Regions from separate parts of the Streptomyces sp. NPDC002896 genome, predicted to be linked through region 4. Evidence: riboswitches for the same ligand, from Rfam matches in the RefSeq annotation. Region 4 holds a riboswitch; each other region holds the start of a gene.
The links. A riboswitch is a leader RNA that binds a small molecule or an ion and turns the genes downstream of it on or off. The one in region 4 is predicted to bind cyclic di-AMP.
Positions count from the first base shown of each region.

Region 1 (2,193 bases), on a different contig from region 4:
TCGACCTCGACCGTGGGGTTGCCTCGGGAGTCCAGGATTTCCCGGGCTACGACGACGTCGATGGACGGCACGAGCATCTCCTTCTGGGATGTGACGCTGGAAGTGCGGGGCTGTATGACTTCGGCCTTGCGACAAGAGCCTATCCGCCTCCAGGGCAACGGCCAGCCGACCGACCGGCCCGTGGACAAACTGAAAGCAAATTGTTTCTGAACGAAACAAAGTGAGACGGCATCCCGGTGCCTACGCGCACGCACCGGGACGAACCTCGCCCCGGCGCGCGGGGGGACACGCGCCGGGGCGAGGGGTCTGGGGAGATCTACGGGAGAGGGATCTCTCAGCCGAGGTGGAGCTGCTGGCCCGGGTAGATGACGTTGCAGTCCTGGACGACGTCCTTGTTCAGCTCGAACAGCTTCTTCCAGCCGCCCTTGACCTTGTGGCTCTTGGCGATCTTGCCGAGGGTGTCGCCCTCCGCGACCTTGTACTCGCCGTCACCCTTCTTGACCTTCTCGCCGGTCGGGGTCTCGACGGTCGCGGTCGCGCCGCTGCCCTCGGAGCCGGAGGCGGTCTGCTCCTCCGTGCCCTGCTCGGTGGTGCTCGGCGCGGTCGTGCTCTGCTCGGTCGTGCTCGGCGTGGTCGTGCTCTGCTCGGTCGTGCTCTGGCTCGACTCGCTCTGCTGGGTGCCGTCACTCTGCTGAGTGGTGGCGGAGTCCGTGGTGGCGGAGTCCGTGGTGGCGGTGGTCGAGCCGCCCTCGTACGGGGTGTTGGAGAGGTTCACGCCACAGGTCGGCCAGGCGCCCTTGCCCTGAGCCGCCAGGACCTTCTCGGCGACGGTTATCTGCTGTTCCTTGGTGGCCTTGTCGGCCGTCGCGGCGTACTGCGTACCGCCGTAGGCGGCCCACGTGGAGGCCGAGAACTGCAGGCCGCCGTAGTAGCCGTTGCCGGTATTGATGGACCAGTTGCCGCCCGACTCGCACTGGGCGACGGCGTCCCACTCGGTGGCGGTGGCGGCGGAGGCGGTGCCGGCCGTCATCAGCGGAGCGGCGATGGCGACGCCGGTCACACCGGCGAGTGCGGCGATGCGAGAAGTGCGGCCGAGAACGGACGGGCGACGGTGCGTGCCCTTGCTGGAACGCAGCATGGAGTGATCCCCTCACCGACGCCTGCGAGGTGAGCTGTCGGGTTCGGGCCGATGGGGTATCCCCTGCTCCTCAGGAGCTTGGGAAGAGTTGCCCGGTCGCACGTTTCGTTGCGTGCGACTTCACCCCAAGCCGGTTCTGGCCGTCGCCAGCCGAGACCATGTGCTCAGCTGCTCAACTGCCGTTGCCGGCACAAACCTTGGGTCCCCCGCTCCTGCCTACGGCGCTGGACGCGACGACTGAACCCGCATGGCCGTCGGCAGGATTCGGCGTGACGACCGCGAGTGCTCGCTGTGGCGAGCGGTCACGACCGTAAACATCCGCCAGAGCGGATTTCAAAGACGATCAGGGCTTCTGAGACTCATCTCTCACTCGCACCAAAACGGACAATTAGCCCTGAACTATCGCTATTTACCGGCCGATTCGAGACCGAGATCCAGGGTCTGACCGGGGAGGATGAGGTCGGGGTCGGCGCCGACGGTCTTCTTGTTCTCCTCGTAGAGGGCGGTCCATCCACCCTTGACGTCATGGGCGTCGGCGATCGCCCAGAGGTTGTCACCGGTGCGCACGGTGTACGAGCCGTCGTCGCCCCGGTCCGCGTCGGAGCGCGACGCGTGGCGGCCGGAGGGGTCGGAGGAGCGCGTGTCGGCGCCCTCCTGGGCGCTGTCGCCGCGGTGCCGGCCGGCTCCCGCACCTTCGGACGGGGACTCGGCAGACTCGGCGGCGTCTGCGGCGGCCGAATCCGAGGGCGAACTACCGTCGACCTCGCTGGACTTATCGGATTTGCCCGAATCGCCCTGCTTGCCCCCCTTGGACTCGCCGGAGGCTGCCGAGTCATCGGCGGCAGCGGAGGAGTCGTCGGTCGGCTCGTCGGACGCCGAGGGCTCCGCCGCGTCCGAGGAACCGGACGACGTGTCGGACGAGGAGTCCGACGTGTCCTTCGACACACCCGTGTCGACGTCCGCCGCGGCCTCGCCCTTGGTGAGACCGACAAGGAGAGAGCACGTCGGCCACGCCTTGGGTCCCTCGTCCGCGAGGATCTTCTCGGCGACGGCTA
Region 1 covers NZ_JBEOVA010000014.1:57,393-59,585, forward strand. Annotated here, with positions in the region: gene eno (phosphopyruvate hydratase) at 1-77, opposite strand, end outside; gene ABT009_RS25920 (transglycosylase family protein) at 335-1,138, opposite strand; cyclic di-AMP (ydaO/yuaA leader) riboswitch at 1,143-1,372, opposite strand; gene ABT009_RS25925 (transglycosylase family protein) at 1,544-2,193, opposite strand, start outside.
Region 1: it holds a riboswitch for cyclic di-AMP, as region 4 does, so the genes downstream of both, ABT009_RS25920 (transglycosylase family protein) here and ABT009_RS22555 (peptidoglycan DD-metalloendopeptidase family protein) in region 4, are expected to answer to the same signal.

Region 2 (2,193 bases), on a different contig from region 4:
CGGCCAGCGACGCGCAGGCGCTCGGCGTCCTGGAGGCAGCCCGCCAGCAGGGGCTGAGCGTGCCGGACGACCTGGCGGTCATGTCCTTCGACGACACCCGGGCGGCCGCCATGTCCTGTCCGCCGCTGAGTGCGGTGCGCCAGCCGTTCGGGGAGCTGGGCCACGAGGCGACCCGGGTGCTCATGCAGCTGGCCGAGGGCCGGCCGCCCGCGTCCTCGCGGATCGAGCTGGCGACGCAACTCGCGGACGTCGACGTCCGTTCGCCGCAGGGGCTCTTGATGCCGCGTCAGTTGAGCGGCTCACGAGGAACCGAGCAGGGCGCGAGAGCCGCTAGAGCTGACCATATGGACGATTTGCCCCTTTTCTACTAAAACTCCCTTCCGTTCCATTAGCTCAACTTTCTGTGCTTTGAATAGCGTTGTGGGGCGAGAAATGTCGTCTCGTCAGTGATATGCCTCACGTCGAGATGATCTGTCCCGTTTTCTGCTTGTCTCGCTTCTTGTGTCATCCGGCCTTCGGGTAAAGGGAGTTGGGCTGCCGGGTGGCCGGCAGGCAGCCCACCCCGCCCCCGCTGGATTCGCCATGTGTATTTCCGTGTGTGAATTCGGCCCTTGTTCCGCCCGGGCGTTCTCGCTTACGTTTCACGCCAATCCGGGCGGCCCCGCCGAATCCTGTCGCCGCCACGGAAACCGCGATCAATCACGTATGGCAGGAGCGGGGAAACCAGGTAAGCCGCCGATCCGGAAACCGGACCGGCTAGGGGTGAAGCCGCATTCACACTGCGGCCGGGCATCTCCAGCCCGAACCCGACAGCTCACCTCGCAGGCGACGGAGAGGAATTTGTCATGCGTGCAAAGGGAAAGCACCGTCGCCCCAGGGCCAATCCGCTTGCTCGAGGCCTCGTCGCCCTGGGCGCGGGTGGTGCCGTATTCGCCGTACCGCTGACGGCGGTGACCCAAGCCGAAGCGGCACCGGCGGTGCAGTCCGCCGCCGCTGCGGCGGCGCTCTCGCCCGCCGCCGCCCTGAACACCGCCACGACCACATACACCGTGGTCAAGGGCGACACCTTGGCCAAGATCGCACGCGCGCAAAACCTGAAGGGCGGCTGGAAGAAGCTGTACGAGGACAACCGGGCAGTCATCGGCAACGACCCGTCGAAGATCTACGCGGGCCTAAAGCTGACGCTCGGTGAGAAAGCCACACCGCAGACGTCGACCACTACCGCTGCCGCCACGCAGGCGTCCGCCAAGACGTACGCCAACAACCTCGACGGCTGGATCAGGCAGTCGCTCGACATCATGGCCGCGCAGGGCATTCCCGGCACCTACGACGGAATCCACCGGAACATCATGCGCGAGTCCTCGGGCAATCCGCGGGCCGTCAACAACTGGGACTCCAACGCCGCAAAGGGAACGCCCTCCAAGGGCCTCCTCCAGGTGATCGACCCCACGTTCCGCGCCTATCACGTGCCCGGTACGTCGTGGGACATTTTCGACCCGGTCGCCAACATCACTGCTGCGTGCAACTACGCGGCCAAGAGGTACGGCTCGATGGACAACGTCTTCGGTGCCTACTGACGTACCGCGGAAATCCAGGTAAAACGCGCGCACCGATCCCGTTCATGGCCGATCCGAAGGGGTAGCCGAACGGCAAGAAAGCGGCCGACCTGTGATGCGACCATGCTCGGCCCGCCACCGGGACCCGCGCCCTGAGCGATCGGGTCCCGGTGGACGGGCCGAGGACGCGGACAAGGAGGGCCACCGTGGAATTCGATGTGACTGTGGAGATCCCGCAGGGGTCCCGTAACAAGTATGAGATGGATCACTCGATGGGGCGGATCCGTCTGGATCGGATGCTCTTCACCTCCACGCAATACCCGGCCGACTACGGATACATAGACGGCACCCTCGGGGGCGACGGCGACCCCCTGGACGCTCTGGTCATCACCGGTGACCCCACGTTCCCGGGCTGCGTCATCGAGTGCAGGGCGATCGCGATGTTCGTCATGCGCGACGAGAAGGGCATGGACCAGAAGGTCCTGTGCGTGCCCGCCCACGACCCGCGCTACGCCGCCGTCCAGGACATCGGTGACGTCCCGGAGTTCGACCGGCTGGAGATCACCCACTTCTTCGAGGTCTACAAGGACCTGGAACCCGGCAAGTCCGTCGAGGGCTCCCACTGGGAAGGCCGCGA
Region 2 covers NZ_JBEOVA010000015.1:178,444-180,636, forward strand. Annotated here, with positions in the region: gene ABT009_RS27340 (substrate-binding domain-containing protein) at 1-371, shown strand, start outside; cyclic di-AMP (ydaO/yuaA leader) riboswitch at 683-843, shown strand; gene ABT009_RS27345 (LysM peptidoglycan-binding domain-containing protein) at 846-1,577, shown strand; gene ABT009_RS27350 (inorganic diphosphatase) at 1,763-2,193, shown strand, end outside.
Region 2: it holds a riboswitch for cyclic di-AMP, as region 4 does, so the genes downstream of both, ABT009_RS27345 (LysM peptidoglycan-binding domain-containing protein) here and ABT009_RS22555 (peptidoglycan DD-metalloendopeptidase family protein) in region 4, are expected to answer to the same signal.

Region 3 (2,193 bases), on a different contig from region 4:
CTCGCGCCTGGACCGCGTCCTGCGCGAGGAGAAGGGATACACCTACGGCGTAAGGGCGTTCGGCCAGGTACTGCGCTCCGCGCCGGACGGCAGCGGCGCCGCGATGCTCGCCATCAGCGGCTCGGTGGACACCCCGAACACCGGCCCGGCGCTCGACGACCTGTGGAAGGTGCTGCGTACGCTCGCCGCCGAGGGCCTCACGGACGCCGAGCGCGACGCCGCGGTGCACAACCTGGTGGGTGTCGCGCCGCTCAAGTACGAGACGGCGGCGGCCGTTGCGGGCACGCTGGCCGACCAGGTCGAGCAGCATCTCCCGGACGACTTCCAGGCGGAGCTGTACCAGCAGCTCGCCGCGACCGGCACAGTCGAGGCCACGGCCGCGGCGGTCAGCGCCTTCCCGGTGGACCGTCTGGTGACCGTCCTCGTGGGTGACGCGTCCAAGATCGAGGAACCCGTCAGGGCACTCGGAATCGGTGAAGTGACGGTCGTCACGGGCTAGTCCGGACGCGGTACCGCCCGCCCGGCATCCGGGCGGGCGCCGCACAGGCCCGGAGGGACCCCGGTGGCTGCAGAGCCACCGGGGTTCTCGTTTGTCCGAATTGTTGGAGAGCCTGCCTGTCTGCCCTGTGGCATGCACTACAAATCACATGCTGCGTTTGTTGATTGAAAGATGTCCCGTTTAGCGTCGGTCCGGCTGTTCGTCAGGCAGTGCGCCGCGCCCGCGGCACCGGACAGTCATCGCCGAGTCCCCGGACGGTGTGAGCCAGGGGAGCCGGGGACCCATCGCAGTCCCCTGGGGTGAATCGGGGTCCTTGACCGTGTCGAGGGGCCCGTAGGAGACCTTCCTGCTCCGAACCCGTCAGCTAACCCGGTAGGCGAGAAGGAAGGAAAGGACCAGCCACTACATGGCGTTCACCCGCGCCACCGGGAAGCATCGTCGTCCGAGCCGCCTCACCCGCAGGACCGCAAGCGCGGCGGGTATCGCGGCCCTCACCACCACCGGCGTCATGGGCACCCTCGCCGCCCCCGCCATGGCAGCCGACACGACCGCCGAGCAGACCGGCCTGACGCAGGCCGTCACCCTCGGCGAGTCCATCGCCGAGAAGATCGACGCTCAGGCCGCCGCGCAGCAGCAGGCAGCCGAAGAGGCCGCCGCCAAGAAGAAGGCCGCCGAGGAGAAGCGCAAGGCCGAGGCGAAGGCCAAGAAGGAGCGCGAGGCCAAGGAGCGTGCGGCCAAGGAGCGCGCCGCGCGCGAGGCCGAGCGCAGGCGCCTCAACGCCTTCGTGCTGCCGATCACCGGTTCCTATGTCTCCACCGGCTACAAGACCGGCGGCTCTCTGTGGTCGTCCGGCAGCCACACCGGCGTCGACTTCCACGCCGCGTCCGGCACTCCCGTCCACTCCGTCGGCTCCGGCACCGTCGTCACCGCCGGCTGGGGCGGTTCCTACGGGAACCAGATCGTGATCAAGATGAACGACGGCACGTACACCCAGTACGGCCATCTGTCGTCCATCGCCGTCTCCGTCGGCCAGAAGGTCACGCCTGGGCAGCAGATAGCCCTATCCGGCGCGACCGGCAACGTCACCGGGCCGCACCTGCACTTCGAGGCCCGGACCACCGAGGAGTACGGCTCCGACATCAACCCCCTCGCCTATCTGCGCTCGCACGGCGTGAAGATCTGACGCGAGAGCGGTTCCGGTGACGGTCCGGTCCGGGAGCGGATCGGGGCAGACCGGACTCGTTTCTCGGAGGCCCCGCTTCACCGAAGCTCGGCTTCATGGAAGCCCTGGCTCATCGAGCCGGGGCTTTCGTCGTTCCCGAGCGCCGATTTGTCCAAAAAATATCCATGGATTCCGGCCCGCCGTCGGAAATTCCCGCACGTTGCAATAGAGTCAGTCAACAGGCGTCAATCGACCGCGTTTCGCGGGGATTAAGGCGGAGGTCCGGTCATGCAGATTCCCGCGCACTCGGTATGCACGGCAATCCGCGACGACATCGTCGCGGGTGTCTACGAGCGCGGAAGCCGGCTCACCGAGGAACTGCTCGCGCGCCGGTACGGGGTGTCCCGTGTCCCGGTGCGCGAGGCCCTGCGCACGCTGGAGGCCGAGGGCTTCGTCGTGACGCGCAGGCACGCGGGCGCCTGCGTCGCCGAGCCCACCGAACAGGAGGCCGCCGACGTGCTGGAGATCCGCA
Region 3 covers NZ_JBEOVA010000015.1:118,213-120,405, forward strand. Annotated here, with positions in the region: gene ABT009_RS27080 (M16 family metallopeptidase) at 1-499, shown strand, start outside; cyclic di-AMP (ydaO/yuaA leader) riboswitch at 730-893, shown strand; gene ABT009_RS27085 (M23 family metallopeptidase) at 906-1,682, shown strand; gene ABT009_RS27090 (GntR family transcriptional regulator) at 1,950-2,193, shown strand, end outside.
Region 3: it holds a riboswitch for cyclic di-AMP, as region 4 does, so the genes downstream of both, ABT009_RS27085 (M23 family metallopeptidase) here and ABT009_RS22555 (peptidoglycan DD-metalloendopeptidase family protein) in region 4, are expected to answer to the same signal.

Region 4 (2,193 bases):
ACCCGGTCGTCGAGGAGGACGGCCAGCCGGTCGGCCCAGCCGACGAAGTGCCCACCGGGCCCGGGGTCTCCGACGCCTTCGGTGAAGCTGTCGCCGACCGCTGCGTAGGACCTGATCACGTCATTGGTGAGGAATCTCGACTCTGCTGCCACGTCGGCATATCTTTCACCTCCCTAAGTGACCTACGCCACCGTAGGAAGGGGTTGACGGCGGGTGAGAAATGCCACTCGTCAAGATTGGCCCAAGCCAGGAATAGAGGAAGTGCCTTGCGCGGCTCGCAGGCAGAACGACGTGAGCCCGGTCAGGCCGCACCACGCATGGGTACGGCCTGACCGGGCCTGGCCCCCGACTGTCGCCGGATGCGAACCGGCGTCAGATCGAGACGCCGTGCAGGCGCAGGTAGGCCAGCGGGTCGACGTCCGAGCCGTAGTTCGGCGTGGTGCGGATCTCGAAGTGCAGGTGCGGGCCGGTCACGTTGCCGGTGGCGCCGGAGAGACCGATCTGCTGGCCGGCCGTCACGGTCTGGCCGGCCGAGACGGAGAGGGCGGACAGGTGGGCGTACTGGGCGTACATGCCGTCGCTGAGCTTGATGACGACCTGGTTGCCGTACGCGCCGCCCCAGCCCGCAGAGACGACGGTGCCCGCACCGACGGCCTTGAGGCTGGTGCCGGTCGGGGCGACGAAGTCCACACCGGTGTGGTAGCCGCTCGACCACATGCTGCCCGACTGGTGATAGGGGGTGCCGACGGTCGCGCCGGTGATCGGCGCGGTGAAGGCGGAGGCAGTCGTGGCCGCCGAATCCGTGGCCGCGGTGTTGGTGGCCGTGGCGGCCGCCTTGGGGGCAGCGGTGGTCGCCGTGGAGGTCTTGGTGTCCTCGGTCTTGGAGGCGGAAGCCTTGGCATCGATGACGAGCTTGAGGCCCGCGCTGATCTTCGCGGGATCGGCGCCGATGGCCTTGCGGTTGTCCTGGTAGAGCTTCTTCCAGCCCCCGGCGACCTTCTGGTCCCTGGCGATGCCGGCGAGGCAGTCACCCTGCTTCACCGTGTAGGTCTTCGTCGCGGCCGACTTGGCGGCGGCAGCGGTGGCGGCCTTACCGGAAACGGACTGGACGGCGGAGGACGGCGCGGGGGCGGCGAATGCGCCGGTGGCGCCGATGAGCGGCAGTGCGAGTGCGGCACTGCCGGTGCCGAAAGCGGCTATGGAGCGGGTGAAGCGCTGGGACTTGCTGCGGCGGGGCTTACCGGTCGCGGGCATGGCGAATTCCTCTCCGGCGCCTGCGAGGTGAGCTGTCGGGTTCGGACTGGAGATGTCCGGCCGCGTTTTGGCGCGACTTCACCCCAAGCCGGTCCCGGGACCCGGAACCGGCGTACTACCTGTGGGGTCCCCCGCTCCTGCCATTCACGGGTGTGAGTGGGGATTCCGGGCGATGGCAGGATTCGGCGTCCGCCCGGATCGACCGCGACCGTAAGCGAGCCGGAATGGCGGAAACAAGCGACGAGTTAAGGGTCGGATTCCGGTTCTTGATCCTTCTTCGGAAATACCGGTCACCCTCCGTGGATTAACGATCTCCGCATTCCGGGCAACGCCCAGGAATTTCCCGGGAAGCCACGAAAGGGAGATCGCCACCCACCGTCACCAATATGATCCTGCTCACGGCATGCCAGTCATGCCGCCTTAATACAGGGCCAGTTGGGACGTAACCGCTAATAATGCACAAATCGGTCAGATGCGACGCAGACGGAAAACTGCCGCATCCAGGTCACCGTGCAGCCCGGTGCGCAGACCGTGGTGCAGCAGCACCGCACCCCGGTGCACCGCGCCGGTCTCGAGGCACTCGTACGACGCGGAGGAGTCCAGCCCGCGCAGCCTGACGGCCGGCGGCGCCTGGCCGTAGTGCTGGGCCTGCAGCCACGCCAGGACGACGGTCTCGTCGCCGAGGACGTACTGCACGGCGCTCAGGCCGCCCTCCGGCGGCCGCAGCCGGTAGAGGTCGCCGCGCTGCACGACGGGCCGGATCTCCTTGTAGAGATCCACCCACCGGCGGGCCTCGGCGAGCTCCTCGTCGCTCCATTCGGTGAGATCGCCGCCGACGCCGAGCACCCCGGCCATCGCGCTGATGAAGCGGAAGCGCAGCGAGCTCACCCGGTCGTTGAGCTGCACGTTCGGACTGTCGGTGACCCAGGCGGCCATGAC
Region 4 covers NZ_JBEOVA010000011.1:219,023-221,215, forward strand. Annotated here, with positions in the region: gene ABT009_RS22550 (SGNH/GDSL hydrolase family protein) at 1-152, opposite strand, end outside; gene ABT009_RS22555 (peptidoglycan DD-metalloendopeptidase family protein) at 373-1,254, opposite strand; cyclic di-AMP (ydaO/yuaA leader) riboswitch at 1,259-1,436, opposite strand; gene ABT009_RS22560 (alpha-galactosidase) at 1,723-2,193, opposite strand, start outside.